One region of the Streptomyces sp. NPDC003284 genome, then DNA from elsewhere that is predicted to be linked to it. Evidence: riboswitches for the same ligand, from Rfam matches in the RefSeq annotation. Region 1 holds a riboswitch; each other region holds the start of a gene.
What was found. Region 1 has a riboswitch for cobalamin ahead of metE (5-methyltetrahydropteroyltriglutamate--homocysteine S-methyltransferase). Riboswitches for the same ligand answer to the same signal wherever they lie in the genome.

Region 1 (10,497 bases):
GGCCGATCTCGCCTACCAGGGAGGCGGTCCGTAGCTGACCACGGACATCAAGCGCAGGCCCCCGCAGGAACTCACCCCTGCCGAGGAGACCGTCAACCGGGCCTTGGCGGTGGCACGGGGCACCAGGTCCCACTGCCGTCCGTACCGCATGACGTACATCGCCAAAGCCAGTCCTCACCCTGGAGCGCTATTGAGCCGAAACGGTTTGGGTTCTGGGTCGCGGGTTCTGGGTCGCCGGTGGGGTGTGAGCGATTTGGTGGGGGACGCGCGGCATCTGTCGCCGCTTCTTCCGCAGACGCCAGCGACAGCCGCACATCGTCCGCAGCTACTCAATAGGACCTGTGACCCAGTCGTCGAAGGGGCGAGCCCCCCTCCGGCATGATGGAGGCATGCCCTTCCCCGACGAGACGGCTCCGGTGGCGGTGCTGGACTACCGGCCGCAATGGGCCGTGGATTTCGAGCGGTTGGCCGGGGTCCTGCGCAAGGCGCTGGGAGGGCATGCCCTGGCGGTGGACCATGTCGGCTCCACCTCGGTGCCGGGTCTGGCCGCCAAGGACTGTGTGGACATCCAGGTCCGCGTCGGAGCCGTCGACACGGACCGGCAGACCGCACTGCTCGCGGCGATCGGCTTCCGCCGCCGCCCCGAGCCCTGGAACCGCACCGAGGTCTCGGGCGGCCAGGAGTGCCGCAAGCTGGTGTTCGCGCCGCCGGTCGGCGCCCGGCGGTGCAATGTGCATCTGCGGGAGGCGGGCGGCCCGAACGTCCGCTTCGCCCTGCTCTTCCGGGACTACCTGCGGGCCGACGACACCGCCTGTCGCTCCTGGGGAGCGTTCAAGAAACGGCTGGCCCGGAGCGTCCCGGACCTCGCGGACTACGGGCAGATCAAAGCACCGGCCACGGAGGTGCTGATGGGGGCGGCCGAACTCTGGGCGGCCGGGACCGGCTGGCGGGTGCCGGAGGCGTAGGCCGCCGCCGAGGCCGAACTCTCCAGCGCCCTGCTCACCCGGTTCGCGCAGGGCGGCGCAGCGGCGGGTCAGGCCAAGGCGAGCAGGCTGACCGCGACGGCGGCGGCGCCCAGCCCGACGAGCTGGGTGCGATGGACCCGTTCGGCGAGGACGCCCCGGGCGAGCAGGACAGTGCCCGCCGGATAGAGGGCGGTGATCACGGCGACGACGCTCAGGTCACCGCTGCGGGCGGCGCACAGGAACAGCAGGTTCGCCACGGAGTCCAGCGCGCCCGCCGCCGCCGACAGCGCGTACGCGGGCCGCTGCGGGCCGAGCCTGCGGCGCAGGATCCCGGCCGCGGCCAGGACGACGGCCGAGGAGACCGCCCGCCCGGTGATCAGCGGGGCCACGCCGCTGCCGGACGGCGTCTGGTGCAGGCAGACCAGTTGGACGGCGATGGCGGCGCCCGCGCCGAGGGCCAGCAGCAGCGCCGTACGGGAAGGGCGCGCGGACCTGGAGCCGGGCCCGGCGCTGACCAGGACGACCGCGACGAGCGCGAGGGGAAGTCCGATCAGTCCGGCCGCGGCCAGGTGCTCGCCCTGGAGCAGGCCCACGGTCACCGGCAGCGCGGCGGACACCAGCGCGGTCACCGGGGACAGTACGTTCATCGGACCGATCGCCAGGGTCCGGTAGAGCAGGGCGAACGCCAGGGCCGAGGCGACACCGGAGGCGGCGCCCCAGCCCAGGGCGGCCGGGCTGAACGAGGCGCCGAGCACCGGCCACAGCAGCAGCTCGACCGCGAGCGAGGCCGGGGCCGCGACCAGCACGGTGCGCAGCACATGGGCCTTGCGGGCGCCGAGGCCGCCGAGGAAGTCGGCACAGCCGTAGGCGAGGGAACTGCCCAGGGCCAGCAGCAGAGCGATCACGGTCCATCCCTTACCATCAGTGGAACGACCAGACCGTACAACGGACCGACCGGGATATGTCAACCGAATGACCGTACGGTCCGATGTACCGACCGACAGTGGCCGGTCGCGGAGACAGGCGCAGAGACCGGTTGCGGAGACCGGTTGCGGAGACAGTCGCAGAGAGGTGATCGGATGGCCGAGACAGAGGCGGCCCTGCGGACGCTCGCGCACAACGTGCGCACGGCCCGCACCCGCGCCGGGCTGTCCCTGGACGAACTCGGCCGCCGCGCCCAGGTCAGCAAGGGAGCCCTGGTCGGCCTGGAGAAGGCTCAGGGCAATCCGAACTTCGCCACCCTGGTCCGGCTGGCCGACACCCTCGGTGTCCCGGTCTCCGCGCTGGTGGAGGGGCCGGGCGAGGAGCGGGTGCGCGTCGTGGCCGCCGAGGACGTCGCTCCGCTGTGGTCCGGCGAGCACGGCGGCGAGGCGCGGCTGATGCTCACCACCCCGGGAGCCGCGCCGGTCGAGGTCTGGCGCTGGCGGCTCGAACCCGGCGAGGAGTACCCGAGCCATCCGCACCAGGCCGGGGTCATGGAGACCGTCAGTGTGACCCGCGGCCGGATGGTCCTCGTCGTCGACGGCACCGAACACCCCGTCGCCGCCGGGCAGACGGCCGCCTTCCGCGGCGATGTCCCGCACACCTACCGCGGGTCCGGCACCGGGACCTGCCATCTGGTCATGACCGTCCAGCTCCCGCCGCGAACAGGGACGGGTGCGGGTACGGGGACGGGTGCGGGCACCGACTGACCACCGCGAGCCCGGAACCGCGCGGACGGACGCCGGTGCCCGGTCACCCGGTCACCCGGCCGCGGCCGCGAACGGGCCGCCCGCGCCGAAGGCGAGCCGGGTGAAGTGGTGGGCGATGCGGTGGTGGGCCGCCGGGCCGGGGTGGATCTCGTCGGGCAGCGGGAACTCGGCGTGGTCCCGCTCGCCGTACAGCTCACGGCCGTCGAGGTGGTACAGGTGCGGGTCGTCGGCCTGCCGCTCGGCGACGATCCGGGCCAGCTCGGCGCGGATCACGGTGAGCGTGAGGCGTCCGGCGGCGCGTTCGGCCGGGTCGCCGGTGGCCCGGAACCGCAGGGTGCCGTCGGAGAAGTCGGGCATCAGGGGGCCGGGCGTGTCCTCCTGGACCGGGCACAGCAGGGGCGAGACGACCAGCAGCGGTGCGGCCGGATGGCCCTCGCGGACCGTGTCGAGGAAGCCGTGCACCGCGGGACCGAAGGCGCGCAGCCGCATCACGTCGCCGTTGACGATGTTGATGCCGATCTTGACGCTGATCAGGTCGGCCGGGGTGTCGCGCATCGCGCGGGCGGTGAACGGGTCGAGCAGCGCGCCGCCGCCGAAGCCCAGGTTGACCAGGTCCACCTCGCCCCCGGCGGCGGCCAGGGCGGTCCAGGTGCCGGTCGGATGGGTGGCGTTCGAGCCGTGGCTGATGGAGCTGCCGTGGTGCAGCCACACCCGGCGCCCGCGGTCCGCCACCGGTTCCACGGGGGCGTCGGTGCGCAGGGCGATCAGCTCGGTGGTCTCCGTGTGCGGGAGCCAGATCTCGATGTCCTTGTCGCCCTCGGGCAGGCCGGTGAAGCGGGCGGTGCCCGCGGGCCCCTCCCGCAGTTCGGCCGCCTGGGTGACCATGTCGGTGATGACACGGACGTTGCCGCCGGGCACCGTCGCCTGCGCGACGAGCCGGCCGTCGGCCAGCAGGTCGTACACGCCGTCCGCGGGGGCCGGGGCACCGGCGTAGCGGCGCTTGGTGGGGAGCGTGTCCAGTGCGATGTCCGTGGCGCGGGTGCGGAAGACCAGCCGTACGCCCGAGGGCTGGGACTCGGCCATGGCGAGCTGCGCGTCGGGGATCTGGCGGCGGGCGCGGGCGGGCAGCCGGTGCGGCAGCAGTCCGTGCGCGGTCTCCTCCAGATCGAGGAAGCCGCGCAGGAGGTCCGCGGTGACGGGGGTGGTGATCCGGTCGTACGGGGGGTTCATGGGGGCCGCTCCGGTTCCTGTACTGCCTGACTGCCTGACTGCCTGAGGTACTGCTTGTTGCCTGCTGCCTGAGAGTCGTCGAGTTTTCCCTAAGGTTTTTAGGCAATCACTTAAACACTGTAGCCCAAAGCCATGAGAGGCGCGGCCCGCCGGGGTGGTCCACGCGTCTCAGCGCGACATCCGCATGGTGGACGTGATCCCCCGTCGCCGGGAACCGACCCGTAGGGTGTGCCGTGCAGCTGGTTCGCCCCGTCCGCCAGGCGGGATGCGTCGCAAGAGGGAACCCGGTGAGAATCCGGGACTGCCCCGCAGCGGTGAGCGGGAACGACCGCCGTCATACGCACTGGGCCCCGGACGGGGCCTGGGAAGCGACGGCCAGTAGGTGTCCCCCTCGTACGGATCTGGTCGGATCGGTACGGCGAGGACGGGCCCGCGAGTCCGAAGACCTGCCAACTGCCCGCGCGTGAACCACTCGCGCGCGGACATCCCGGTGACCTCGAGGGCGGGTCGGCGCACACATCGGACGGACGGCCGCACGCCGTCGCCGTCCGGTGCCGTGACCCTTCGCGCTCTCGTCCCGTCCCCGGGATCTCAGGGATTCATCTCGCGAAGGAGATCTCCGTGACCACCACGTCCGCAGCCGCGGCAGCACGGGCCACCGTGTACGGCCACCCCCGCCAGGGACCGGACCGGGAACTGAAGAAGGCCGTCGAGGGCTACTGGAAGGGCCGTGTCGACGCCGACGCCCTCCGGGCCACCGCCGCCGAACTGCGCCGCGCCACCTGGCAGTCGCTGGCCGAGGCCGGTGTCGGCGAGGTCCCGACCGGCGACTTCTCGTACTACGACCACGTGCTGGACACCACCGTCATGGTGGGCGCGATCCCGGCCCGGCACCGGGACGCCGTGGCCGCCGACGCGCTGGACGGCTACTTCGCGATGGCGCGCGGCACCCAGGACGTCGCTCCGCTGGAGATGACCAAGTGGTTCGACACCAACTACCACTATCTGGTGCCGGAGTTGGGCCCGGACACGGTGTTCACGGCGGACTCCGCCAAGCAGGTCGCCGAGCTGAAGGAGGCCCTCGCGCTCGGTCTGACGGCCCGTCCGGTCCTCGTCGGCCCCGTCACCTACCTGCTGCTGGCCAAGCCCGCGCCGGGCGTGGCCGCCGACTTCGACCCGATCACGCTGCTGGACCGGCTGCTGCCGGTGTACGCCGAGGTGCTGGCCGACCTGCGCGCGGCGGGCGCCGAGTGGGTGCAGCTCGACGAGCCCGCGCTGGTGCAGGACCGGACCCCGGCCGAGCTGAACGCCGCCGGGCGCGCCTACCGCGACCTCGGCGCCCTCACCGACCGGCCCCGGCTGCTGGTCGCGTCCTACTTCGACCGCCTCGGCGAGGCCCTGCCGGTACTGGCCAAGGCCCCCGTCGACGGACTCGCGCTGGACTTCACCGGGCCCGCGGCGGCCAACCTGGACGCGCTCGCCGCGGCCGGCGGACTGCCCGGCAAGCGGCTGGTCGCCGGTGTCGTGGACGGCCGCAACATCTGGGTCAACGACCTCGCGCACTCGCTGTCCGTGCTCGGCACCCTGCTGGGCCTGGCCGACCGCGTCGACGTCTCCGCGTCCTGCTCCCTGCTCCATGTGCCCCTGGACACCGCGCCGGAGCGGGACATCGACCCGCAGATCCTGCGCTGGCTGGCCTTCGCGCGGCAGAAGACGGCCGAGGTCGTCACCCTCGCCAAGGGCCTCGCCCGGGGCACCGACACCATCGCCGCCGAACTCGCCGCCAACCGCGCCGACCTGGCCTCCCGCGAGCAGTCCCCGCTCACCCACGACCCGGCCGTGCGCGCCCGCGCCGCCGCCGTCACCGAGACGGACGCCCGCCGCGGGCAGCCGTACGCCGAGCGGGTCACCGCCCAGCGCGCCCGGCTCGGACTGCCGCTGCTGCCCACCACCACCGTCGGCTCCTTCCCGCAGACCCCCCAACTGCGCACCGCCCGCGCCGACCTGCGGGCCGGCCGGACCGGCACGGCCGAGTACGAGGAGCGCATCAGGGCCGAGATCCAGGAGGTGATCTCCTTCCAGGAGAAGACCGGCCTGGACGTCCTGGTGCACGGCGAGGCCGAACGCAACGACATGGTGCAGTACTTCGCCGAGCAGCTCACCGGCTACCTCGCCACCCAGCACGGCTGGGTCCAGTCGTACGGCACCCGCTATGTCCGCCCGCCGATCCTGGCCGGTGACATCTCCCGCCCCGAGCCGATGACGGTGCGCTGGACGACGTACGCGCAGTCGCTCTCCGACCGGCCGGTCAAGGGCATGCTCACCGGACCGGTGACCATGCTCGCCTGGTCCTTCGTGCGCGACGACCAGCCGCTGGGCGACACCGCGCGGCAGGTCGCCCTCGCCCTGCGCGACGAGGTGAACGACCTGGAGGCGGCGGGCACTTCGGTCATCCAGGTCGACGAGCCCGCGCTGCGCGAGACGCTGCCGCTGCGCGCCGCCGACCGGCCCGCCTATCTGGCGTGGGCAACGGAGGCGTTCCGGCTCACCACGTCCGGGGTCCGTCCCGACACCCAGGTCCACACCCACATGTGCTACGCCGAGTTCGGGGACATCGTCGCCGCCATCGACGACCTCGACGCGGATGTCATCAGCCTCGAAGCGGCCCGCTCGCACATGCAGGTGGCCCGGGAACTCGCCGCGCACGGCTATCCGCGCGAGGCCGGTCCCGGTGTCTACGACATCCACTCGCCGCGGGTGCCGAGTGTGGAGGAGGCGGCCGGGCTGCTGCGCGCCGGCCTCGGGGCCATTCCCGCGGAGCGACTGTGGGTCAACCCGGACTGCGGTCTGAAGACGCGCGCCTGGCCAGAGACCCGCGCCTCCCTGGAGAACCTGGTCGCCGCGGCCCGCCGGGTGCGCGCCGAACTGGGTTAACCGGCGGCGGGGAGCTGCGGGCCGTCCCGGTCCCCACCGGGCGCCCCGGGTCCACCGGGCCCAGCGGTCTCCTCGGTCTCCCTGGTCCCGTCGGTGATCTCCCCGGTCCTCGACCGTACGCGCGCCCGCTCCGGCTCACCGGCCGGGGCGGGCGCGTCGGCGTGCCGGGGCCCGGCGAAGCGGACCGGGGCGCGGAACCTGGCCCGGCGGGCGGCCCGCCGGAAGGTGGTCAGCACGGCGGGTCCCGCCAGCAGGACGCACACGAAGTTGGTGACCGCCCGGCCGGTGTCCCAGCCCAGCGAGGTGGCCAGGTCGAAGGCGAGGTAGCGGTGCCACTGCTCGGTGAAGGGCAGGCCGGGCAGATAGGCGATGGAGCTGTTGGGGTCCAGGGAGAAGGGCCAGAAGGACAGGTTGAGCAGGAACCCGAAGAGATACCCGGACAGGGAGCCGTAGACGGCGAGCAGCAGCACCTCGCGGCGGCCGGTGGCCCGGGGCAGGAATCCGGCGAGCATGCCGACGAAGGCGCAGCCGAACATCTGGTACGGCATCCACGGCCCGACCCCGCCGGTGATCAGCGCGGAGGTGAACAGCGAGGTGCAGCCGAGGACGAAGCCGAACCCGGGGCCGTAGACCCGCCCGGCCAGGACCAGGACGAAGAAGACCGTCTCGATCCCGGCGGTGCCCGCGCCCAGCGGACGCAGGGCCGCGTTCACGGCGGAGAGCACGCCCAGCATGGCGAGCGCCTTGGAGTCGATGCCGCCCTCGGCGATCTCCGAGAGGACCACGCACAGGATGAGCACCAGCAGCACGCCGAAGATGAGCACGGGCGCGTAGTTGGAGCCGAAGCGGCCGGGCGCGACGACGAACGGCCAGAAGAAGGCGACAAGGCCGAGCAGCGCGGCCAGCGTCACCACGGCACCGACCCGTGGGGTCAGCCGGATCGCGGACTTCATCCCGCCGCCTCCTCGGCCAGGGCCTGTTCGACCTGGCCGACCGTCAGGTAGGCGAGAGGTGCGAGGACTTTGGCGGTCTGCGGGGCGAACACGGGCGAGGAGACGATGACTTCGGCCGTGGGACCGTCCGCGACGATGTCTCCCTCCGCCATGACGACGACCCGGTCGGCGGCGCGGGCAGCGAACTCCACGTCATGGGTGGAGATGACGACCGCCCGCCCTTCGGCCGCCAACGCGTCCACGACGGCGATGAGTTCGCTCTTCGCCCGGTAGTCGAGGCCGCGGGTCGGCTCGTCGAGCAGGAGGTTCCGGGGCGCGGCGGAGAGCTGGATGGCGAGGACCAGGGCCAGTTTCTGCCCCTCGGAGAGGTCGCGCGGGTGGGTGGCGTCGTCGATGCCGGGGGCGAGCCGGTCGAGGATGCGGCGGGCCTCGCCGCGGGTGCCCGACTCGGCGTCCGCCTGGTCGAGTTCCTGGCGCACGCTCTCCAGGTAGAGCAGGTCGGCGGGGGTCTGCGGGACCAGGCCGACCAGGCGGCGGGCCTCGGCGGCGGGCACGGTGTGCGGGTCGGCGGTGCCGTTGGCGCGGGTCACGGCGACGGTGCCCGCGCGGCGCGGCCCGGAGCCCTGCAACGCCCACAGCAGGGAGGACTTCCCGGAGCCGTTGCGGCCCATGAGCGCGGTCACCTCGCCGGACCGCAGGTCGAGGTCGACCGCCCGGACGGCGGGCACCCCCCGGTAGGCGACCGTGACCCCGCGCGCGGTCAGCAGGCGCGGCCGCTCACCGGCGGCGGGCGGCCGCACCGGGCCCGGGGTGCGGTCGGCGAGCCGGGCCCGCAACGGCGCGGCGGCCCGGCGGGCGTCGCGGACGGACAGCGGCAGCGGGGACCAGCCCACCGCGCGGCCCAGTTCGACGACGGGCGGCGCGACGGCCGAGGTCCGCAGGACGTCGGCGGGCGCCCCGGCGCGGGCGGTGCCGTCGCCGGGCAGGTGGATGACGCGGTCGGCGTACTGCACGACGCGTTCGAGGCGGTGCTCGGCCATGAGCACGGTGACGCCGAGGTCGTGCACCAGCCGGGTGACGGCGGCCAGCACCTCCTCGGCGGCCGTGGGGTCGAGCGCGGAGGTCGGTTCGTCCAGGACCAGGACGCGGGGGTGGGCGGTGAGCACGGAGCCGATGGCGACGCGCTGCTGCTGGCCGCCGGAGAGTTCGTGCAGGGCGCGGTGGCGCAGGTCGGCGAGGCCGAGCAGATCGAGGGTCTCCTCGACGCGTTTGCGCATGGTGGCCGGGGGGATCGCCAACTGCTCCATGGCGTAGGCGAGTTCCTCCTCGACGGTGTCGGTGACGAAGCCGTCGGCGGGGTCCTGGCCCACCACACCGACGACGTCGGCCAGTTCCCGCGGCGGGTGCGCGGCGGTGTCGCGGCCGTCGACGGTGACCCGTCCGTACAGGGTGCCGCCGGTGAAGTGCGGCACGAGGCCGTTGACGGCGCCCAGCAGCGTGGACTTGCCGACGCCGGTGTGACCGACGACGAGGCAGAGTTCGCCCTCCTCGACGGTGAGGTCGAGGTCGCGCAGGGCGGGGGCGGGCGCGTCGTCGTACTGGACGGTGACCTGGTCGAAGGTGATCACGGTGTGTCGGTTCTCCGGACGGGGGCTGCGGGCTCGGGGGCGAGGAATCCGGCCGTGCCGGCGAGCAGGACCGCGGCGGCGGGCACCACCGGGAGTCCGGGCCAGGTCAGCGGATAGAAGGTCGGGTTGAGCTGGGCCGGGTCGTAGCCGAGGTCGCTGAACAGCAGGATCGCGGAGAGCACCCCGCTGCCGGCGACGGCCCACTCGGGCAGCAGCCAGGGGTCGGGGCGGTAGGTGGTGCGGGTGATCCGCCGGCCGCCGAGGCTGAGGCCCGCCACGCACAGCGCGGCGCCGCACGCCATCGCGGGCAGCCCGAGGAAGGCGGGCGCGGTGGCGTCCAGGAGCCCGTAGGCGCCCGTGCACAGGCCGCACATGCCGAGCAGCATCAGCGCGCCGGTCAGGCGGCGCGAGGCGCGGGTGGCGGTGCCCGCCCGGCCGTAGCCCCGGGAGTCCATGGCGGCGGCCAGGCGCAGCGAGCGTTCGAGGGCGTCCTCCAGGACGGGGACCACGATGCCGCGCAGCGCCTTCATGCCCTTGGTGCGGCCCGCCCGCAGCTTGCGGGCGCGGGCGACGCGCTGCACGCTCTGCACCAGTTGGGGTGCCACGCTGATCGCGACGGTGACGGCCACGCCGAGTTCGTACAGGGCGCCGGGCAGGGCGCGCAGGGCGCGTTTGGGGTTGGCGAGGGTGTTGGCGGCGCCGATGCAGCACAGCATGCAGGCCAGCCGCAGTCCGTCGGTGGCCGACGACAGCAGCGCCTCCAGAGAGACCGGGCCGCCGATGCGGATGCCCGCGTACCAGTCGGGGGTGGGGAGGTGCGGCAGCGAGAACAGGAAGTGGTCGTGCGGGGTGATGCCGGTGGCGAACACCGCCCGGAACACGACCCGTACGGCCACGACGGACACCGCGAGGTACAGGTAGTACTTGAAGCCGCGTGCCCAGGGCGCCTCGGTGCGGCGCGCGGTGACGACGTAGCCGAGGACGGCGAGGACGAGCAGGAGCAGCAGCGGGTTGTCGGTGCGGCTGACGGCGGTGGCCAGGGCGAGCGCCCAGATCCACCAGGCCATCGGGTGCAGGGTGCGCGGCAGGCGCCGCC
Region 2 (10,497 bases), on a different contig from region 1:
CCGCGTCGTCGGCGGCCTTGACCAGGTCCGGCCAGTTGTTCTGCGCGTCGACGGTGAGCCAGACGGTCAGCTCCTTGGCGTCCGCACCGTTCGAGCCCCCCTTGTCGTCGTCACTGCCGCCACAGGCCGCGATGGAGACCATCATTCCCGCGATACCGATCGCGGCAACAAGCTTGCGCTTCACGCCACCCTCCTCAGGGATGCCACAAACCCCCCTGCCTCCCCGCGGTTGAGCGACAGTCGGAAGCGTCAGCGCACACCGCCCATGGGGCCGGGACCTGGACCAATGGTGTAGACCAGTACGGGGAGCTTGGCCCAGACCAATAGGGCTGTCAAGGGTGCGCCGACCTGCTCAGGTGCTCCGTTATGGGACCGCGATATGCAGGGACCTTTCATTGCTCATGCGGTCAAACGGACGTCTCCGCTCCACTGGACCACCGGCCGTCACTTCCCCCCGGTCGCGCGCCTGTTCGCGTGGACCACCCGGGCCGGGGACGGGCGATGGACTAGACCAGCGGGGGTCACGGCGGTATACAGAGGAGATCACGGAGCGTGCGGGTGCCACCCGTCACAAGAAGCCGTGCCACGATGTGAGCCGTGGCCGACGGGAGTCGGTCGCTTCGGCACTGGAGCCGGGAAGGCAGAGCATGAGCACCGACGTCAGCAGTGCGGAGAACGAGGGTGGGGCGACCGTCCGTACCGCGCGCGTGCCCAAGTACTACCGCCTGAAGAAGCACCTGCTCGACATGACCCAGACGCAGGCGCCCGGCACGCCCGTGCCGCCGGAGCGGACCCTGGCCGCCGAGTTCGACACCTCCCGCACGACCGTGCGCCAGGCGCTCCAGGAACTCGTCGTCGAGGGCCGGCTCGAACGCATCCAGGGCAAAGGCACCTTCGTCGCCAAGCCGAAGGTCTCCCAGGCGCTGCAACTGACCTCCTACACCGAGGACATGCGTGCCCAAGGACTGGAACCGACTTCTCAGCTGCTGGACATCGGGTACATCACCGCCGACGACCGGCTCGCCGCCCTGCTCGACATCACCGCGGGCGGCCGGGTGCTGCGCATCGAGCGGCTGCGCATGGCCAACGGCGAGCCCATGGCCATCGAGACCACGCACCTTTCGGCCAAGCGCTTCCCCGCGCTGCGCCGCAGCCTGGTCAAGTACACCTCGCTCTACACCGCCCTCGCCGAGGTCTACGACGTCCATCTCGCCGAGGCCGAGGAGACCATCGAGACCTCGCTGGCCACCCCCCGCGAGGCCGGGCTGCTCGGCACCGATGTCGGCCTGCCCATGCTGCTGCTCTCCCGGCATTCCCAGGACCGCACCGGCCAGCCCGTGGAATGGGTGCGCTCGGTCTACCGCGGCGACCGCTACAAGTTCGTGGCGCGCCTGAAGAGGCCGATGGACTGATCCCGCCCCGCCCCGCCGTGCCCCTGCGCCCGGTCCCCGGACGATGTCCGTGGAACCGGTATCCGGACAAGGGGTTCCGTTCGCTTGTCACCGTGACCTAGATTGCCTGCGCATCGCACCGGTGACCAGCACAGGAACGGAGCCGCACATGTCAGATGGGCCAGGAGTGGGCAAAGGGGTGGTGACACCCCTGCGGGTGGTCATCGGCCTCTGCCTCGTCGCGCCGTTCGTGGCGATGCTGTGGGTCGGTTCGTACGCGAAGACCGACCCCACGTTCATCGGCATCCCGTTCTTCTACTGGTACCAGATGCTGTGGGTGATCATCTCCACGGTCCTCACGGTGATCGCCCACCGGCTCTGGCAGCACGACCAGCGCGGGCGCCGCACCGGTGACTCCGCGTCCGCGAAGGGCGGTGCGGCCCGGTGAAGGACGGCGTCAACGGCGTCGCGCTCGGCGTCTTCATCTTCTTCTTCCTGCTCGTCACCGTCATGGGCTTCCTGGCCGCGCGCTGGCGCCGGGCGGACAACGAGCACAGCCTGGACGAGTGGGGCCTGGGCGGCCGCTCCTTCGGCACCTGGATCACCTGGTTCCTGCTCGGCGGCGACCTGTACACCGCCTACACGTTCGTGGCGGTGCCCGCGGCGATCTACGCGACCGGCGCCGCCGGGTTCTTCGCGGTGCCGTACACGATCCTGGTCTACCCGCTGATCTTCACCTTCCTGCCCCGGCTCTGGTCGGTCTCGCACAAGCACGGGTACGTGACGACATCCGACTTCGTGCGCGGCCGGTTCGGCTCCAAGGGCCTGTCGCTGGCGGTGGCGCTCACCGGCATCCTCGCCACCATGCCGTACATCGCGCTCCAGCTCGTCGGCATCCAGGCGGTGCTGGACGTGATGGGCGTGGGCGGCGGCGAGAACACCAACTGGTTCGTGAAGGACCTGCCGCTGCTGATCGCCTTCGGCGTGCTGGCGGCGTACACGTACTCCTCGGGGCTGCGCGCGCCCGCGCTGATCGCGTTCGTGAAGGACGCGCTCATCTACATCGTCATCGCGGTCGCGATCATCTACATCCCGATCAAGCTGGGCGGGTTCGACGACATCTTCGCGGCGGCCTCCGAGAAGTACAGCAAGGCGGGGGCGGGCGGACTGGCACCGGCCTCGGGCGGCCAGTGGACGTACGCCACCCTGGCGCTGGGCTCCGCGCTGGCGCTGTTCATGTATCCGCACTCGATCACCGCCACGCTGTCCTCGCGCAGCCGCGAGGTGATCCGCCGCAACACCACGATCCTGCCGCTGTACTCGCTGATGCTGGGTCTGCTGGCGCTGCTCGGCTTCATGGCGATCGCGGCGGGTGTGAAGGTGCAGAACGGCCAGCTGGCCATCCCGCAGCTGTTCGAGGACATGTTCCCGGACTGGTTCACGGGCATCGCCTTCGCGGCCATCGGCATCGGCGCGCTGGTACCGGCGGCCATCATGTCGATCGCGGCCGCGAACCTGTTCACCCGCAACATCTACAAGGACTTCATCAAGCCGGACGCGACGCCCAAGGAGGAGACCCGGGTCTCCAAGCTGGTCTCGCTGCTGGTGAAGGTGGGCGCGCTGGTCTTCGTGCTGACCATGGACAAGACCGTGGCCATCAACTTCCAGCTGCTCGGCGGCATCTGGATCCTCCAGACCTTCCCGGCCCTGGTCGGCGGCCTGTTCACCCGCTGGTTCCACCGCTGGGCGCTGCTGGCCGGCTGGGCGGTCGGCATGGTCTACGGCACGGTCGCGGCCTACGGGGTCGCCTCGCCGACGCAGAAGCACTTCGGCGGCTCGGCCAAGGAGATCCCGGGCATCGGCGAGATCGGCTACATCGGCATGACGGCGTTCGTGCTGAACGTGGCCGTCGCCGTGGTCCTGACCTTCGTCCTCAGGGCTCTGAAGGCCCCCGACGGCGTCGACGAGACCCGTCCGGAGGACTACACGGCCGACGCCGGGGACGCCGGTGTCTCCGCCGAGCTGCCGCCCGCCACGGCGGGCAGCGCCCACTGAGCGGACGCCCCCTTCGAGGAGGCCGACGCCTTCGACCGGGCCGACGGGCCGCCGGGAGAATCCGGCGGCCCGTCGCCGTGTCCGTGCGGCACACTCGGGGTCATGGACCTCGTGATCAGGCCGGCGCTGCCCGGCGAGTACGCCGCCCTGGGCGAGATCACCGCCGAGGCGTACCTCCGGGACGGCCTGCTGGACTTCGGAGCCGACGACCCGTATCTGGACGTGCTGCGGGACGTCGCCGGGCGGTCGGCGGCCTGCGAGGTGCTGGTGGCCGTGGCGCGGGACGAGGTGCTCGGCGGGATCGCCTTCGTGCCGTCCGGCGGGCCCATGGCGGATATCGCGGGCCCCGGCGAGGCCGAGCTGCGCATGCTCGCGGTCGACCGCGCGGCGCGCGGCCGGGGCGCGGGCGAGGCCCTGGTGCGGGCCTGCGCGGACCGGGCGCGGGCCACCGCGGGCTGTGTGCGCCTGGTGCTGTCCACCCAGCGCACCATGCACACCGCGCACCGCCTCTACGAGCGCCTGGGCTTCGTCCGCACCCCGCGGCGCGACTGGAACCCCCTGCCCCACCTGGACGACATCCGGCTGCTCACCTACGCGTTGACCCTCTGACACCCTCCGCAGTCGACGCGACACAACATATGGGGGTGGCTTCCACACCCGGCACAAGATGTATGCTCATCCTCGCTGTCGTCGCAGGGGAATCCGGTGCGAATCCGGAACTGTCCCGCAACGGTGTACTCGTACGCACATGCCCTTATGGCCGCATACGAGCGTCAGTCCGAGGACCTGCCGACAGTGCGCCCGGCCGTCCGGTCCGGGTGTCTGACGTCCGGGCCTCGCGGAATGGGCCGGTGGACGCGGCGCCGTGCGCGCTCGTGCTGCCGCTCCCTGCCCTCGCCGAGGCTCCGTGCCGAGCGAGGGAGAGCCACACGTGACCATCGCGCCCGCCGATCCGGTCTCAGCCGAGGGCCGCCTGGAGAACGACGGTCCCGGTGCCGCGCTGCTGCGGACCCTGACCGAGCTGACCGCCGACCTCCCCGACGCCGACCCCGGCCGGGTCGCCGCCGCCGCGCTGCGCGGCCGTTCGGCCCGCGCGGACGAGGCGGAGCTGCGGGAGCTGGCCACCGAGGCCGCCGCCGGGCTCATCTCCGAGGACCCCGCCTACTCCCGGCTCGCCGCCCGCCTGCTGACGCTCTCCATCCGGGCCGAGGCCGCCTCCCAGGGCGTCACCTCCTTCACCGAGTCCGTCGCCGTGGGCCACCGGGAGGGACTGATCGCCGACCGGACCGCCGCGTTCACCCGGCTGCACGCGGCCCGCCTGGACGCGCTGGCCGACCCGTCCGCCGACGACCGCTTCGGCTACTTCGGCCTGCGCACCGTGCACAGCCGCTACCTGCTGCGGCACCCGATCACCCGCAAGGTGATCGAGACGCCCCAGCACTTCATGCTGCGGGTGGCCGCCGGTCTCGCCGAGGACGACAGCACCCGGGCCGTCGACGAGGTCGCCGCGCTCTACGGGCTGATGAGCCGCCTGGACTACCTCCCCTCCTCCCCCACGCTCTTCAACTCCGGCACCCGCCACCCGCAGATGTCCTCCTGCTATCTGCTCGACTCCCCCAAGGACGAGCTGGACAGCATCTACGACCGCTACCACCAGGTCGCCCGGCTCTCCAAGCACGCGGGCGGCATCGGTCTGGCCTACTCCCGCATCCGCTCGCGCGGTTCGCTGATCCGCGGCACCAACGGGCACTCCAACGGCATCGTGCCGTTCCTGAAGACCCTCGACGCCTCGGTGGCCGCGGTGAACCAGGGCGGGCGGCGCAAGGGCGCGGCGGCCGTCTACCTGGAGACCTGGCACTCCGACATCGAGGAGTTCCTGGAGCTGCGCGACAACACCGGTGAGGACGCGCGCCGCACCCACAACCTCAACCTGGCGCACTGGGTGCCGGACGAGTTCATGCGCCGGGTCAACGCCGACGCGCAGTGGTCGCTGTTCTCCCCGGCGGACGTGCCGGAGCTGGTGGACCTGTGGGGCGACGAGTTCGACGCGGCCTACCGCAGGGCCGAGGAGGCCGGGCTCGCGCAGAAGACGATGCCCGCCCGCGAGCTGTACGGCCGGATGATGCGCACCCTGGCGCAGACCGGCAACGGCTGGATGACCTTCAAGGACGCCGCCAACCGCACCGCCAACCAGACGGCGGAGCCCGGCCACGTCATCCACTCCTCGAACCTGTGCACGGAGATCCTGGAGGTCACCGACGACGGGGAGACGGCGGTCTGCAACCTCGGCTCGGTCAACCTCGGCGCCTTCGCCGACCCCGAGACGGGTGACCTGGACTGGGAGCGGCTGGACGAGACGGTCCGCACCGCCGTCACCTTCCTGGACCGGGTCGTCGACATCAACTTCTACCCGACCGAGCAGGCGGGCCGCTCCAACTCCCGCTGGCGGCCGGTCGGCCTGGGCGCGATGGGCCTCCAGGACGTCTTCTTCAAACTGCGGCTGCCCTTCGAGTCCCCCGAGGCGAAGGCCCTGTCGACCCGCATCGCCGAGCGGATCATGCTGGCCGCCTACGAGGCGTCCACCGACCTCGCCGAGCGCAACGGGCCCCTGCCCGCCTGGGAGAAGACCCGCGCCGCCCGGGGCGTGCTGCACCCCGACCACTACGACGTGGAGCTGACCTGGCCCGAGCGCTGGGCGGCCCTGCGCGAGCGGATCGCCGCCGTCGGCATGCGCAACTCGCTGCTGCTGGCCATCGCGCCGACCGCCACCATCGCCTCCATCGCGGGCGTCTACGAGTGCATCGAGCCGCAGGTCTCCAACCTGTTCAAGCGCGAGACGCTCTCGGGCGAGTTCCTCCAGGTCAACTCCTACCTGGTGCGCGACCTCAAGACGCTCGGCGTCTGGGACGCCCGCACCCGCGAGGCGCTGCGCGAGTCCAACGGCTCGGTGCAGGACTTCGCGTGGATCCCCGAGGACGTACGGCGGCTGTACCGCACGGCGTGGGAGATCGGGCAGCGCTCTCTGATCGACATGGCCGCGGCCCGCACCCCGTTCCTCGACCAGGCGCAGTCGCTGAACCTGTTCCTGGAGACGCCGACCATCGGCAAGCTCTCCTCGATGTACGCCTACGCCTGGAAGCAGGGGCTGAAGACCACCTACTACCTGCGCTCCCGTCCGGCGACCCGGATCGCCCGCGCCGCCCAGGCGCAGACCCGCGCCGCCGTCCCCGCCCAGCAGGTGGCCGACCCCGACGCGGTCGCCTGCTCCCTTGAGAACCCCGAGTCCTGCGAGGCCTGCCAGTGATGACCAGCACCAACCGTGACAAGAACCTGCTCGACCCGGGCTTCGAACTGACCCTGCGTCCCATGCGGTACCCGGACTTCTACGACCGCTACCGGGACGCCATCAAGAACACCTGGCACGTGGAGGAGGTCGACCTCCACTCGGACGTCGCCGACCTCGCCAAGCTCACCGCGAGCGAGCAGCACCTCATCGGCCGCCTGGTGGCGTTCTTCGCCACCGGTGACTCGATCGTCGCCAACAACCTGGTGCTCACGCTCTACAAGCACATCAACTCCCCGGAGGCGCGCCTGTACCTGTCGCGCCAGCTGTTCGAGGAGGCCGTGCACGTCCAGTTCTATCTGACGCTGCTGGACACCTACCTGCCCGACCCGGAGGACCGGGCGGCGGCCTTCGCGGCGGTGGAGAACATCCCCTCCATCCGCGAGAAGGCGGAGTTCTGCTTCAAGTGGATGGACTCGGTCGAGAAGCTGGACCGGCTGGAGAGCAGGTCGGACCGCCGGCGCTTCCTGCTCAACCTGATCTGCTTCGCCGCCTGCATCGAGGGCCTGTTCTTCTACGGCGCCTTCGCCTACGTCTACTGGTTCCGCAGCCGCGGTCTGCTGCACGGTCTCGCCACGGGCACCAACTGGGTGTTCCGGGACGAGACGATGCACATGTCGTTCGCGTTCGACGTGGTGGACACCGTGCGCAAGGAGGAGCCGGACCTCTTCGACGACCAGCTGGAGCAGCAGGTCACCGACATGCTGCGGGAGGCCGTCGAGGCCGAGTTGCAGTTCGCGCGCGACCTGTGCGGTGACGGCCTCCCGGGGATGAACACCGAGTCGATGCGGCAGTACCTGGAGTGCGTGGCCGACCAGCGGCTGACCCGCCTGGGCTTCGCTCCGGTCTACGGTTCCGAGAACCCCTTCTCCTTCATGGAGCTCCAGGGTGTTCAGGAGCTGACCAACTTCTTCGAGCGGCGTCCGTCCGCGTACCAGGTCGCGGTGGAGGGCACCGTCGACCTGGACGAGGACTTCTGAGCCTCCGGCTCATGTGTCGCGGACTCCTGGTCCCGGTGGGCCTGCTGTGCCTCCCTGATGCTGCGGTCGATGCGCCGGTCGCGCAGGATGCCGAGCACCGAGGGCAGCACCATCAGGGCCAGGAGTCCGAAGGTGAAGAGCATTCCGATCAGGGCTTCTGTCTGGTCTGCGTTCATGCACACCACTGTCGCGCCGGACACTCCTGACCGTGAGTGGCAGGACTGCCGTAGACCTTCAAATTCCTGCCATCGGTGCGGCACACTGGTGGCATGTTGCAGAACGTGGCCGCCGTCCTGCTGGACGGCGTGCACCCCTTCGAGCTGGGTGTGGTCTGCGAGGTCTTCGGCATCGACCGCAGCGACGACGGGCTGCCCCGGTACGACTTCGCGGTGGTCTCCGCCGAGGGGCCCTCGCTGGGCACCCATGTCGGCGGCCTGGGCATCACCACGCCGTACGGGCTGGACCGGCTCGACGAGGCCGATCTGATCGCCGTGCCCGCCGGGAACGACTTCGCCACCCGGGTCTACCCGCCCGAGCTGCTGGCCGCCCTCCGACGGGCCGTCGACCGGGGCGCGCGGGTGCTCAGCGTGTGCTCCGGCGTGTTCGTGCTGGGCGCCGCCGGACTGCTGGAGGGGCGGCGCTGCGCGGTGCACTGGCACCACGCGGCCGAGCTGGTCCGGCAGTATCCGCACGCCACCGTCGAGGCGGACGTGCTCTACGTCGACGCGGACCCGGTGATCACCTCGGCCGGCACGGCGGCCGGTATCGACGCCTGTCTGCACATCGTGCGCAAGGAGCAGGGCCCCGAGGTCGCCAACAAGATCGCCCGGCGGATGGTGGTGCCGCCGCACCGGGACGGCGGCCAGGCGCAGTACATCGAGCGGCCGCTGCCCAGATCGCGCTGCGACACCGTGGGCGAGGTGCTGGTCTGGATGGAGCGGCACCTCGACGAGGAGGTCACCGTCGAGCAGCTCGCCGCCCGCGCCCACATGTCGCCGCGCACCTTCGCCCGCCGGTTCCAGCAGGAGACGGGCACCACTCCGTACCGCTGGATCCTGCGCCAGCGGGTGCTGCTGGCGCAGCGCCTGCTGGAGGGCACGGACGAGACGATGGACGCGATCGCCGACCGCACCGGGTTCGGCACGGCGGCGGCCCTGCGCCACCAGTTCGTCCGCGCGCTGGGCACCACGCCGAAGGCCTACCGGCGCGCGTTCAGGGGCCCGCAGGCCGCCTGAACGCGCGCTCGCCGGTCGGTGGCGGGGGTCAGCGGGGCAGCGCCCGCAGCAGCAGGCGGCGCGGGCGCAGGGTGATCCCGATGCGCGGCCTGGGGTCGGAGCCGGGCGCCTGCTCGAAGCGGTAGGCGGTGGCGATCGCGGCGGTGAGCAGGGTGAGTTCGGCCATCGAGAAGTGGTCGCTCGGGCACTTGCGGTTGCCCACGCTGAACGGGCTCATCGCGTACTTGGGGACCTCCTTGGAGCGCTCCGGGAGCCAGCGGTCCGGGTCGAAGTCCTCGTGCCGCCCGTAGGAGCGGTGGTCGCGCTGGATGGCGTAGGGGCTGTAGATGACGTCCGCGCCGGCCGGAATGCGGTAGCCGCCCAGTTCGGTGTCGGCGACCGTGCGGCGGGTCAGAATCCAGACGGCCGGATAGAGGCGCAGTGTCTCCGTGACGACATTCGCCGTGTACCGCAGTTCTCGGACGTCCTCGAATGCGACGGGGCGGTCACCCACCACGGTTTTCACCTCGTCGCGGATCTTGTCGCCGAGATCCGGGCGCTCGGTGAGAACGAGAAGCAGCGACATGATCATGGAGCCGACGGTTTCGCTGCCCGGGGTGAGTATCGCGATCACCTGATCATGGATCTCCTGCTCCCCAATAGGCTCGCCATTCTCGTCCTTCGCCTCCAGCAAAGCCGTCAGCAAATCGTCCGGTTTTTGACCGCTTGCCCTCCGGTCCGCGACGATCTCGTCGACCAGGAGATGCAAATCGGCCAATGCGCGGTTGAATTCGCGGTTGGACCTGACCGGCACCTTGTAGAGGGGGCCCAGCGGCACCACCATGCGCTGGTACATGCCGCTGAACAGGGTGGCCAGGGCCGCGCAGATGCGCTCGGCGCGGGCGTCCATGTAGCTGCCGCGCATCAGGCACCGGGCGGCGACGCGCACGGCGACCCGGAAGGACTCCGCGGTCACGTCGAGCACCTGCCCCGAGCGCCACCGCTCGACGAGGGCGTGCGCCTCCTCGGTCATGATCGGCCCGTACTCGGGGAGCACGTCGAGCCGGAAGGCGGGCTGGATGGTGCGGCGCTGGCGCCGGTGCAGCGGCCCGTTGGCGGTGGCCACGCCCTCCTTGCCGAGCAGGCTCTCCAGCGACTCCCACAGCGGCCCGGCGATGATGTAGTCGGGGCTGAGGGCCAGCGCGCCGGTGAGGTCGGGCGCGGTGACGGCGTACACCGTCTTGGGGCCGAGCCTGAGCCGGACCACCTCGCCGTGGTCGCGCAGCCCGCCCAGGAAGGCCAGCGGGTCGCGGGCCAGCCGCAGCCCGTGGCCGAGGAGCGGCACGGCGCCGCCGGCCAGCGGCGGCCGGCCCGGCGGCCGTCCTGCCCGCGGGCCCGGAGCCGCCTGCGTACCCGTCTGCGACCCGTCCTCGGGCTTCACCGACTCGACGGTCATTTCTCACCTGCCGCTTCATTGTTGACGTACGGGGGCGTGGACCGGTCGTCCCAGCTGT
Region 3 (10,497 bases), on a different contig from region 1:
CGTCCTCGGCCGTGTCACCGGACAGCAGGCGCTTGTGCGGGGTGCGACCCATCGCGACGACCTCGCGCACCGTCAGATCGATGCCTGACGGGGGTTCCTGCACCACCGCGGCCAGGGTTCGCGCGAGTCGGCGCGGGGACAGCGACCAGGCGTCGGCGCCGTCGACGAGGACCGTTCCGGTCTCCGGCCGCAGCACGCGGTAGACGGCGCGCAGAAGGCTGGACTTGCCGCTGCCGTTCGGACCGACAAGGCCGATCGTCTCGCCCTCGCGGGCCGTCAAGGTGACGTCGTGGACCAACTGCCTGGCGCCCGCGGTGAGTGTGAGGCCCTCGACGTGGAGCTCGCTCATGCCGCGCCTCCCGCGCTCTTGCGGGCGTCGTGCCGCATCAGCCACAGGAAGAACGGCCCTCCGCACAGAGCGGTGAGGACGCCGACCGGGATCTCCTGCGGTGCCGCGACGGTCCGCGCGGCGATGTCCGCGAGAACGAGGAACGCCGCACCGCCCAGAGCGGCGGCCGGCAGCACACGCCGGTGATCGCCGCCGACGAACAGCCGTACGATGTGCGGCAGCATCAGGCCGACGAAGCCGATCGGCCCGGCCGCCGCGACCAGCACACCGGTGACCAGCGAGACGAGGACGAACATCCGGGCCCGGAACCGTGCCACGTCCAGACCCAGGGTGGCTGCGGCCTCCTCCCCGGCGAGCAGCAGGTTCAGGTTCGGGGCCTGCACCATGAGAACGGCGATGCCGAGCAGCAGCGCAAGACCCGGCAGCCACAGCGCCCGCCAGGACACCCCTCCCAGACCACCCAGGGTCCAGGCGAGGACGGTGCGCGCCTCGTGGCCGTCGTCCGTCGTCAGGAGCAGCAGGTTCAGTAGCGCGCTGAGCACCGACGCGACCGCGACCCCGGCCAGGATCAGGCGCAGTGCGGTGATGCGACCGCCGGTGCGCGCGGCGGCGTACACGAGCACCAGCGCGCCCAGCGCCCCGGTGAACGCGGCCGCAGACAGGGACACCGTTCCGAAGACGCTCACCCCGAACACGATGACCGCGACCGCGCCGAGCGAGGCCCCGGAGGACACCCCGAGAAGGTACGGCTCGGCCAGCGGGTTGCGTACCAGGGCCTGCAGCGCCGTACCCACGACGGCAAGGCCCGCGCCGGTGACCGCGCCGAGCAGGACGCGTGGTCCGCGTACGTCGAGGACGATCGTCTCCCGCGCCCGGGTCCAGGTGGGCTCGCTCCAGTCGGCGCCGAGGGCGTGCGTGACGATGCCCCACACCTGGCCGGGCGGCACGTGCACCGAGCCGAGGCAGAGCCCGGCGGTCAGCGAGGCGACCAGGAGCACGGCGAGTACGGTCAGGACGACGGTGAACGACATCCGGCTGGACGTTCGCCGGCCCTGCCTCACCGCGGCACTGTTGTCGGCGTCCGCGGCGGGCGGTGTCACTTGAAGCTCTCTGGGTGCAGTCCGCGCGCCAGGCCGCCCACCGCGTCCGCCGAGCGGACGCCGACGAGGGTGTCGGTCAGGGGGAGCACGACGAAGCGCTTGTTCCTGATCGCCGGTACGTCGGCGAGGGCGGGCTGGGACAGCAGGAACTTCTTCTTCTGGGCGACACTGGTGCCCGCGTAGTCGTAGATGGCGATGACGTCGGGCTTGCGGTCGACGACCTGCTCCCATGAGACGTCGCCGAACACGTCGTCCAGGTCGGAGAAGACGTTCTTGCCGCCGGCCAGCTTGATCAGCTCGTTGCCCAGGCCTTTGCCGCCCGCGGTGAAAGCGGACTTGTCGCCGCTGTCGTAGACGAACACGGAGACGTCATGCGCGTCCCGCACGGCCTCGCTCGCCTCGTCGACCCGCCTGCGGAGCCTGGAGACGAGGGCGGAGGCGCGGTCGGAGACGCCGAAGATCTCGCCGACCGTGCGTATCTCGGCGTAGGTGTCCTCCATGGTCACCCCCTTCTTGCCGGCGCAGTTCTCCCGGTTGAGGTAGGTGTTGATGCCCGCGTCGGCGAACGCCTTGCGCGAGCGGCCCTCCTTTTCCGCGAACGCGCTGGCGTAGCCGCCGTAGACGAAGTCGGGAGCGGTGTCGAGGACCTTCTCGAACGACGGTGCCTCCTTCGACAGCTGCGGGAGCGACGTGAAGTCCTTGCGCAGGCCGGGCAGGACCGCCGAGTCGGGGTACGACGTGCCGACCATCCGGTCCTTCAGCCCCAGCGAGAGCATCAGCTCGGCCGGGTGCTGGTGAATGGTCAGGGCACGGGACGGAGGCTTGGTGTAGGTCGTCTTCACACCGCAGTTGTCGATGGTGACGGGGAAGTCCTTCGCCGCCGAGGCACCTGTCTTCGGGGAGCCGGAGGTGGTGCCGGACGAGCCGCAGCCGGCGGTCAGCAGGAGCGCCGACGCAGCGGTGACGGCTGCGACAAGACGTGCCGGTCGGTGTCCGCGCGAGGTCGTGTACACCGGTGCGCCCATGGACGACGGAGAGAAAGAGCAAAGGGGACGGCTGTGACCGTCGTGCATGGAAAGCCTCCTGCGGAGTCCGCGCTCCTCGGATCGGGCCCGCAGCAGATCAGTGACCTGACTCCCGCGCACGCCCTTTCGGGAAGGTGTGCGCGGTCACAGTGGCGGGACCGCGCCGGACTCGCACCGGCTTCCTGGCTCCTGCCGCGGCTTTGACCTGTTGATCGTACGTAATGATCAGGTAAACGAGAAAGCCGGGTCGGGCATGTGTCAGCCGCCCCGGCGCAGAACGATCGTGTCGCTGACTACTGACCTGACCGCGGGAGGCATCGGCGGAGGCCGTGCCGTCGACGCTGGACTTCCGGGCGCCGGAGCCGCTGTCGGCCTTGCCGTCCGGTGACGAGATCTGGCCCGTGCCGGAGGATGTCCGCTCGTCACGGCATCGCCCACGAGGCCGTGTCGGCGGTCCGAGAGGTCGATCTCACACTGTGCGTGGGGGAGGTGACTTCGGTGACGGGGCGCAACGGCGCGGGGCCGCGCCTTGCCAATGTGTGCCTGGGACGACCTTCGTCAGCGGGCACGGCTGGGAGATCATCGCCGAGATCGACCGCGCGCTGACCGAGACCGGGCAGGGCTACGGCCTCGCTGTCAGTCGGTGCACACCGCCGACGGCAAGTGCAGTTGTGCACACCGGAGGTTGGAGACTCCTCGTCCGGGGGCGTGTGTCACTGCTCGGCTCTAAGCTCGTGAGGCATGAGAAGGGGGAGTTCGTGCGCGACCACGTGCTGACATCAGATGTACCGCTCGGGCCGTTCGAGGGCACCAAGATCACCATCTACTCGGCGAAGGGCAAGAATGCCAGACTGCATGTCCGGAGGGAATGCGGCCAGCTTCGCACGGCCAACGTGACGGCGGCCGAGGTCGCGTTGAGCGCGGACGTGGTGGACAGGTTCTGCTCGGGGTGCGCGGACTGGGGCCCGAGGGTCCGGCCGACATCCGGGCTGGGCATCTTCGTGGAAGCGCTCGGCGGGGCGGGACTGCTTCACCAGCTACAGGCCTATGCAGAGCCGGACGAGGACGTGTACTGGACCCAGGACGAGGTGCAGGCCGCAGCCGAGCTCCTGCGCTCGGAACGGGATGCTGAGAACGAGGACGACAGCGAGCGGTGGGAAGCGCGTAGGGAGGCCGAGGAACTGCAGGAGCGGGTCTTGTCCCGCTGGCTTCATGCCGCGGGGAGCCTTCACCGAGCGCAGTCCGTCATCGCCCACTTCCCTTGGCTGACGGACTGGGCGAGGCCGAAGCTGTTGGCGAAGGAGGGCTACCTCGAGAGTCTCCGGGCGCAGGCGGCCCTCTTCGTGGAGCCGGCCGGTCTTGTCGTAGCCGCTGCGGCAGCGGAACGGGGAACGCCCTCGCTCCCCGCCGACGATCCTGCTTTCGCGGTGCTCGGCAACAGCAGCCGGGTTTCCACCGGCCTGAGCCGACTGTGGCGCAGGTGGCAGCACGCGGCCGAAGGCGGCTGGGATGGACCGGCCTCCCGGGCGTTCACGCGCTATGACCTGGTGGAGGGCATCAGGTCCAACAAGAAGGGGCACGCGGAAGCTCTGGAAAGAGCCGGCCGCCTCATCCAGTCATGGGAGGACGAGGCCCGCGCCGCGGCCGCGGCGACGGATCCGACACCGACGGTGTGGGTCACGGCACGCTTGCCGGAGGACGCGAAGGAGCCTTCGCGCGGGGATACACGTGATGTCCTGAACGGCCTGGATCGGTGGACCCTCGGCGTGGTGGTGACCTGGACCGTGACCGCCGACTGGAGCCGCCGTACCTTGACGCTCAAGGTCCCCACCCTCGTCGCCGACAGACTGCTCGCATCCTCGAGCGTCCTCTCCTGCGAGCGCAGGGCCGAAGCCGCGCCGGCGGAAGGCGTCTCCGAGGCGCATCCCGGCTCCGTGCAGCCCGGGGTCTTCGACGACACCGCCGTCTTCGATCGCCAGCCCGTTACCCGTGCTCACTTGCGGGCGCTGCGCAACTACTCGTACGCCGCCGACCAGCTCTACATCGTCTTTTCGACGAGTGGAGGAGCGGAAGTCCTACCTGTCCAAGCCATCGAGAAGCGCGTCGAGCAGGGCTGGCCGGGGATCATTGTCGCTGGCGCGTCGGATCTTCCCGAAAGCCTGCTCGGCCCGTGGATCAAGGAAGTCGCCCCTGCACCGGAGGCCGACGAGGGCCCTCACTTCGGCCACGACAGCGCAGGTCAGGATGACAGCTTCGGAGCCGACCTGGGTCTTGCAGGCGGGGCTCAGGCGGCTGTCCAGTGGGCGCACGGGGAGCGCGAAAAGGAGCATAATCTGCGGCTGCTCGCCATGGCACGTGGCGTTCCCGACTTGCGGAGCCTCGACACCGGCCGCTCCGGCGCGCTGTCGGTCGCGGTCTGGGAGGGCTTGCTCACGCCCGGCCCCTTGGACCTGACGCCGTTCCGAGCACCCGGCACCGACCGCTGGCGCCGCGGCAGCGGCCTACCACTGGGAGTTTTGGGGCCGCTGCAGATCTACGCCACGAACGCGGATCCCGCGTTTGAAGGCAAGGGACATTCACCCTTCTGCCGCCACACACGGGACCGAGGTCTCGCGCAGAGCGACGACCTCCTCAGGGTCTCCGATCTGCTGGCCCGTGACGACTGGGACTGGTGCAGCAAGTGCGGCGGCTACTCTGCCCGCCGGCTGACCGACACCCAACTCTCTTACTACCGCGCTGCCCACAAACTCCACGACATCGCCGGCCAACTCGACGACGAGCGCACCTACCACGCTCCTGTCGAATCGGAAGCCCTGCGCAAGCAGCTGGACGAGCTCGCGGACTGGGAGCCTGGCGGGCAGGAGGACTGCGACTGGGACGGCTCCTCGCGTTGGTACGAGGTCATCCGCGATCTGCGACGCCGAGCCGAACGGAAGCGACGTCACCCCGCTCCCTGAGCCGCTTTCCGCCTGGCGCCCGTCTGTGACAAGGACAGCCCGAGGGTCAGGTGGCGCACTTGGGGACCAGCGTCCATGTCGATGGGTGCACAGCACGTACAGATATACACGCCGTGCACCCTCTGATTGCAGCACATGTCGTGATTTTCCCCCCGCCCCATCGATCTGGGGGTCAAGGGGTCGCAGGTTCAAATCCTGTCGTCCCGACTCGTGAGAGTCGCAGGTCAGGGCCGGTTTCGGGGTGGGTCGCGTCGCCAGGAGAGGCGTACGGCTCCCCTCCAGGACGGAACGGGCAGCGTTTTCCTGGAGCGCCGTGGGCTGTCGGGGGGCTCCTCTCGGGCCCTTCGGGTGGGCACGGGCGGATGATACGGGCCGCCGGTACCATAATTGCATGGGTACGCAAGAACGGGTGTGGGACGAGGAGGCCGCGGAACGGGCGGTGGCGGTGCTCAAGGCGGTGGCCGACCCCTCGCGCTACCGGTTGCTGTGGGCGCTGAGCGGCCGGGAACTGTCGGTGAGCGCGCTGGCCGGGATCCTGGGCGCCCATGTGGCCGCGACCTCGCAGCACCTTGCGAAGCTTCGGACGGCCGGGCTGGTGACCACGCGCCGGGAGGGCACGCGGATCTACTACCGAGCGGCTGCTGTACGCGCTCTGCTGGAGGAGGCCCAGCTGGTGGGCGCGGGCGAGGACGCCCCGGGACCCGGCGACGGGGGCGAGGTGCCCGCCGCGGCCGCGCAGGAGCGGCCCGCTGTCGTGCGCGGGCCGCTCGGCGCCCGGCTGGCGCTGGGTCAGTAGCCCGGGATCCGGGTGCCGGCGTCGTCGTTCTCGCCGAGCCGGTACTCCTGGGGCTCGGCATCGTACGAGTACAGCTCCGCGTACCGGCCCCAGTCGGTGGCCGTCTCCAGCTGGACCGTGACCTGTTCGCTGGTGAAGTGGTGAGCCAGGATGTCGCGGAAGAAGCCGGAGCGCAGGGCGCGGCCGGGGTTCTGGCGCAGGCTGCGGGTGATGAGCTGGACCAGCGGCGCGTGGCTGAGGACCGCCTCGGCGAAGATCTTCTTCGATTCCTGGACGTCGGCGTCCGCGAAGCGCTCGCCGGTCTCGGTCAGCAGCAGGTCGTCGCCGGTGAGGGTGGTGAAGGCGAGCAGGTCGAGGGCGTCGACCTGGGGCAGGATGTCGTCGATCTCCAGGCCGAGGTCGTCGGCGAGGTCGGCGAGGTCGCAGCGTCCGCCGCGGTTGAGGACCATTTCCGCCAGGCCGGAGAGGCCGTCCACGCTGGCCTGCGGGAGCGGGGTGTTGGCCGGGGTGCGCTTGTCCAGCTCGACCGACTCCGCGCGGCCGGGCGTCCGGCCCTCCTTCTGCCGGCCGGTCATGGTGCGGTAGACGCGGTCGATGAGGTCCTCGAAGGCAGCTGCGTTGCGGTCGCGCGGGCGGTCCAGGCCGACCTCGAAGACCTCGCGGATCGTGCCGTAGGGGCGAGAGCCGAGGACGACGATCCGGTCGGCCATCAGCACGGCCTCCTCGATGTTATGGGTGACCAGCACGATCGCCCGGGTCGGGAACTGGCCCGACTCCCACAGCTCCATCAGCTCGCCGCGCAGGTTCTCCGCGGTCAGCACGTCCAGGGCGGAGAACGGCTCGTCCATCATCAGCACGTCCGGCTCGACCACCAGTGCGCGGGCGAAGCCGACGCGCTGGCGCATGCCGCCGGACAGCTCCTTCGGGTACGCCGACTCGAAGCCGTCCAGGCCGATCAGGTCGATCGCCTGCCGGGCGGCCTCCGCGCGCTCCGCCGCGCCGACCCCCTTGGCCTCCAGGCCGAGCTCGACGTTCTGCTGCACGGTCAGCCACGGCAGCAGCGCGAAGGTCTGGAACACCATCGCCGTACCGGGGTTGGCTCCGGTCAGGGGCGTGTTCTTGTAGGTGACCGTGCCGGAACTGGCAGGGAGCAGGCCCGCCAGGCAGCGCAGCAGCGTGGACTTGCCGGAGCCCGACTTGCCCAGCAGGGCGACGACTTCGCCGGCGCGGACCTGGAGATCGATGCCGGACAGGACGGGCAGTTCACCGTCGGCGCCGGCGTAGGACTTGGTCAGACCGGCGGTCTCCAGCAGCAGGTCACCGTCGGCAGGGCGGGTGGTCGTGGTCGAGGGGAGGACATTCATCGCCATGGCTGGCTCCAAGCGCGTATCAGCAGAAGGGAAGTTCACAGGGAGTAGCGGGACTCGGCCAGCCGGTACAGGCGGCGCCAGAGGAAGCGGTTGAGGGAGACGACGTACAGGCTCATCACGGCCACTCCCGCGATCAGCTCGGGGAAGTTCCCGGCCTCGGTGGCATGGGCGATGTAGGCGCCCAGGCCGGTCGCGGTGAGCGTGGTGCCGCCGAAGCCGACCACCTCGGAGACGATCGAGGCGTTCCAGGCGCCGCCGGAGGCGGTGATGCCGCCGGTGACATAGGCAGGGAAGATCCCCGGGATGATCAGTCGCTTCCAGCGCTGCCAGCCGGTGACGCCCAGGTCGTCCATGGCCTCGCGCAGATCGGTGGGGATGGCCATGGCACCGGCGATGGTGTTGAAGAGGATGTACCACTGGGCGCCCAGCGCCATCAGGAACATGCCGCCGATGTCGATGGTCAGCCCGGTCCTCAGGAAGAACCAGACGGCCAGCGGGAAGAGGAAGTTGGCGGGGAAGGAGGCCAGGACCTGGACGACGGGCTGGGCGATGCGGGTCAGCTTCGGCGAGAAGCCGATCTTCACACCGACCGGCACCCAGACCAGGGTCGCGACGGCGACCAGGACCACGACGCGTGCGAGGGTGGCCAGGCCCAGGAGGAGGGGTTCGCCGAAGACGCCGAGGCCGGTGTGGTCGTGGAGGTAGTGGCCGAGGTCGATCAGACCCCACAGGATCAGTCCGCCGGCGACCAGGGCGAAGGCGATGTCGCCGGTGCGCTGCCGGGTGCGGTCGATCACCAGCGGCTGGTCGTCGACGCCGAAGACGCGGCCGGCCCGGCTGAGGGCCTGGCCCGCGGGATGCAGGGCGCGCCCGAGGAGCTGGGGCCAGTGGGAGCGGCGCAGGAAGTCGAGGACGTAGGACTTCTGGACCTCGCTGGCCTCGGACTGCTCGTTCTTGAAGCGCTCGGCCCAGGCGGTCAGCGGGCGCCAGAAGAGGAAGTTCACCCCGACGACCATGATCGCCATGGTGGCGATGGCCCAGCCGACCTTGCCGAGGTCGCCGTCGGTGATCGCGGCACCGGCGTAGGAGCCGACGCCGGGCAGGGCGTAGTCGGTGTTGCCCAGGGTGACGGCCTCGGAGGCGACGAGGAAGAACCAGCCGCCGCCGAAGCTCATCATGCCGTTCCACACCAGGCCGATCGTCCCGGAGGGCAGTTCCACCTTCCAGAACCGCATCCACCGGGTGAAGCCGAACGAGCGTGAGAGTTCGTCGAGTTCGCGGGGCAGGGAGGTGAGGGAGTGGTAGAAGCTGAAGGTCATGTTCCACGCCTGCGAGGTGAAGATCGCGAAGATCGACGCGCACTCCAGTCCCAGCATGGAGCCGGGGAACAGGGCGATGAACCCGGTCACGGCCACCGTCAGGAAGGCGAGGACGGGGACGGACTGAAGGATGTCGAGCGCCGGGATGAGGATGCGCTCCAGGCGGCGGCTCTTGGCGGCGGCGTAGGCGTAGACGAAGGTGAAGACGGTGGACAGGGCCAGCGCGAGGAACATGCGCAGCAGGGAGCGCGCGGCGTCGTACGGCAGTTCACCGATGCTGGTATCCACCTTCGCCGACTGGCTGGTGGAGAACGAGACCGTGGTCCCCTTCCCGACCCGCAGCGCGACGTAGAGCAGCACCAGCACGGCGGCAGCGACCACCACGTCCACCCAGGAGAAGCGGGACAGGCGGTCGGCGGAACGGGCGGACAACGACGACGACTGCGTCGCGGGGGCGGACGTGTTCGTCCGGAACGACATCACAGGAACCTCCAACCGCACGGTGGCCACAGGTGTACCGGGGCGCGGGTGCAGCAGATGGTGAGAGCGGATGGTTGCCGCGTACCGGGGCGCGTGGACGCGCGCGGGCGCAGCCTTCCGACGGAGCGCGTGTGCGTCCTCGACGGAGGGCAGCACGGCCAGTCACGTGCGGAAGCGGTCAGAGACTGCCGCGGAGGCAGCACGGACTGGGTGGGTCGATGTCCATGATCGCCTCCGTTCAGTCGTGCGGTTCCGGGATGGCACACGGAGCCCGTCCAGGGATGTGACAGGCGGGTGCCGACAGGTAGTCTGCCGCTTGTTGCGTCGATACGCAAATAGACCGATCGGAGGGGATTGGACGGGATCGGAGGGGTCTGTTTGCGCCGATGTGCAAGTATGGAGGGGTCAGGCCGGCCCTGCCGAGGAGGTGAGCGACATGGATCGCAGCAGTAGTCCGGGCCGTATCCGGCCCCTCACCCCCGTGTCCCCCCACCCCTCGGGCACCCGGTAGTCCTCGCGCACCGCGTCGGGGCCGCCACCGTGCCCTCGACCCGTCCCTGTTCCGGCGGGGCCAAGGGAGATTCCCATGGCGGACCTGGCCACCTTCGACTTTGCACTCCGGCTCGCGGTCGGCGGCGGCTGCGGCGCCCTGATCGGCGTCGAGCGTCAGTGGCGCGCACGCATGGCCGGCCTGCGCACCAACGCCCTCGTGGCCGTCGGCGCCACCCTCTTCGTCCTCTACAGCGAGGCGGTCGGCGACTCCGGCAGCCCCACCCGCGTCGCCTCCTACGTCGTCTCAGGCATCGGCTTCCTCGGCGGCGGCGTCATCCTCCGCGAGGGCGGCGGGGTCCGCGGCCTCAACACCGCGGCCACGCTGTGGTGTTCAGCGGCGGTCGGAGTACTCGCCGCGTCCGGCCGGCTGGACCTGTGCCTCATCGGCACGGCCGTCGTCATCGCCGTCCACCTGCTGCTGCGCCCGGCGGGACGGCTGATCGACCGCGTACCGCAACGCGACCCCGACCACGGGGGCGTACACGCCGCCGTCCACCTGGTCTGCGACCGCGGCGACGAGACCCATGTGCGCGCACTGCTGCTCCAGGG

Region 2: it holds a riboswitch for cobalamin, as region 1 does, so the genes downstream of both, ACWDYF_RS23490 (ribonucleoside-diphosphate reductase subunit alpha) here and metE (5-methyltetrahydropteroyltriglutamate--homocysteine S-methyltransferase) in region 1, are expected to answer to the same signal.
Region 3: it holds a riboswitch for cobalamin, as region 1 does, so the genes downstream of both, ACWDYF_RS02570 (ABC transporter substrate-binding protein) here and metE (5-methyltetrahydropteroyltriglutamate--homocysteine S-methyltransferase) in region 1, are expected to answer to the same signal.

What each region holds. Positions count from the first base shown of each region.
Region 1 covers NZ_JBSFSI010000004.1:418,565-429,061, forward strand. The annotation lists partial or broken gene ACWDYF_RS11820 (transposase family protein) at 1-194, shown strand, start outside; gene ACWDYF_RS11825 (GrpB family protein) at 390-965, shown strand; gene ACWDYF_RS11830 (EamA family transporter) at 1,034-1,870, opposite strand; gene ACWDYF_RS11835 (helix-turn-helix domain-containing protein) at 2,045-2,656, shown strand; gene ACWDYF_RS11840 (SGNH/GDSL hydrolase family protein) at 2,708-3,886, opposite strand; cobalamin riboswitch at 4,110-4,354, shown strand; gene metE (5-methyltetrahydropteroyltriglutamate--homocysteine S-methyltransferase) at 4,508-6,820, shown strand; gene ACWDYF_RS11850 (ECF transporter S component) at 6,817-7,773, opposite strand; gene ACWDYF_RS11855 (ABC transporter ATP-binding protein) at 7,770-9,401, opposite strand; gene ACWDYF_RS11860 (energy-coupling factor transporter transmembrane component T) at 9,398-10,497, opposite strand, start outside.
Region 2 covers NZ_JBSFSI010000011.1:191,948-202,444, forward strand. The annotation lists gene ACWDYF_RS23465 (extracellular solute-binding protein) at 1-184, opposite strand, end outside; gene ACWDYF_RS23470 (GntR family transcriptional regulator) at 648-1,412, shown strand; gene ACWDYF_RS23475 (DUF3311 domain-containing protein) at 1,561-1,839, shown strand; gene mctP (monocarboxylate uptake permease MctP) at 1,836-3,446, shown strand; gene ACWDYF_RS23485 (GNAT family N-acetyltransferase) at 3,549-4,055, shown strand; cobalamin riboswitch at 4,118-4,254, shown strand; gene ACWDYF_RS23490 (ribonucleoside-diphosphate reductase subunit alpha) at 4,378-6,750, shown strand; gene ACWDYF_RS23495 (ribonucleotide-diphosphate reductase subunit beta) at 6,750-7,769, shown strand; gene ACWDYF_RS23500 (hypothetical protein) at 7,682-7,945, opposite strand; gene ACWDYF_RS23505 (GlxA family transcriptional regulator) at 8,039-9,004, shown strand; gene ACWDYF_RS23510 (bifunctional albaflavenone monooxygenase/terpene synthase) at 9,033-10,439, opposite strand; gene cyc1 (epi-isozizaene synthase) at 10,436-10,497, opposite strand, start outside.
Region 3 covers NZ_JBSFSI010000001.1:558,617-569,113, forward strand. The annotation lists gene ACWDYF_RS02560 (ABC transporter ATP-binding protein) at 1-349, opposite strand, end outside; gene ACWDYF_RS02565 (FecCD family ABC transporter permease) at 346-1,449, opposite strand; gene ACWDYF_RS02570 (ABC transporter substrate-binding protein) at 1,446-2,522, opposite strand; cobalamin riboswitch at 2,553-2,698, opposite strand; gene ACWDYF_RS02575 (hypothetical protein) at 3,233-5,431, shown strand; gene ACWDYF_RS02580 (ArsR/SmtB family transcription factor) at 5,823-6,227, shown strand; gene ACWDYF_RS02585 (ABC transporter ATP-binding protein) at 6,221-7,597, opposite strand; gene ACWDYF_RS02590 (ABC transporter permease) at 7,633-9,396, opposite strand; gene ACWDYF_RS02595 (MgtC/SapB family protein) at 9,983-10,497, shown strand, end outside.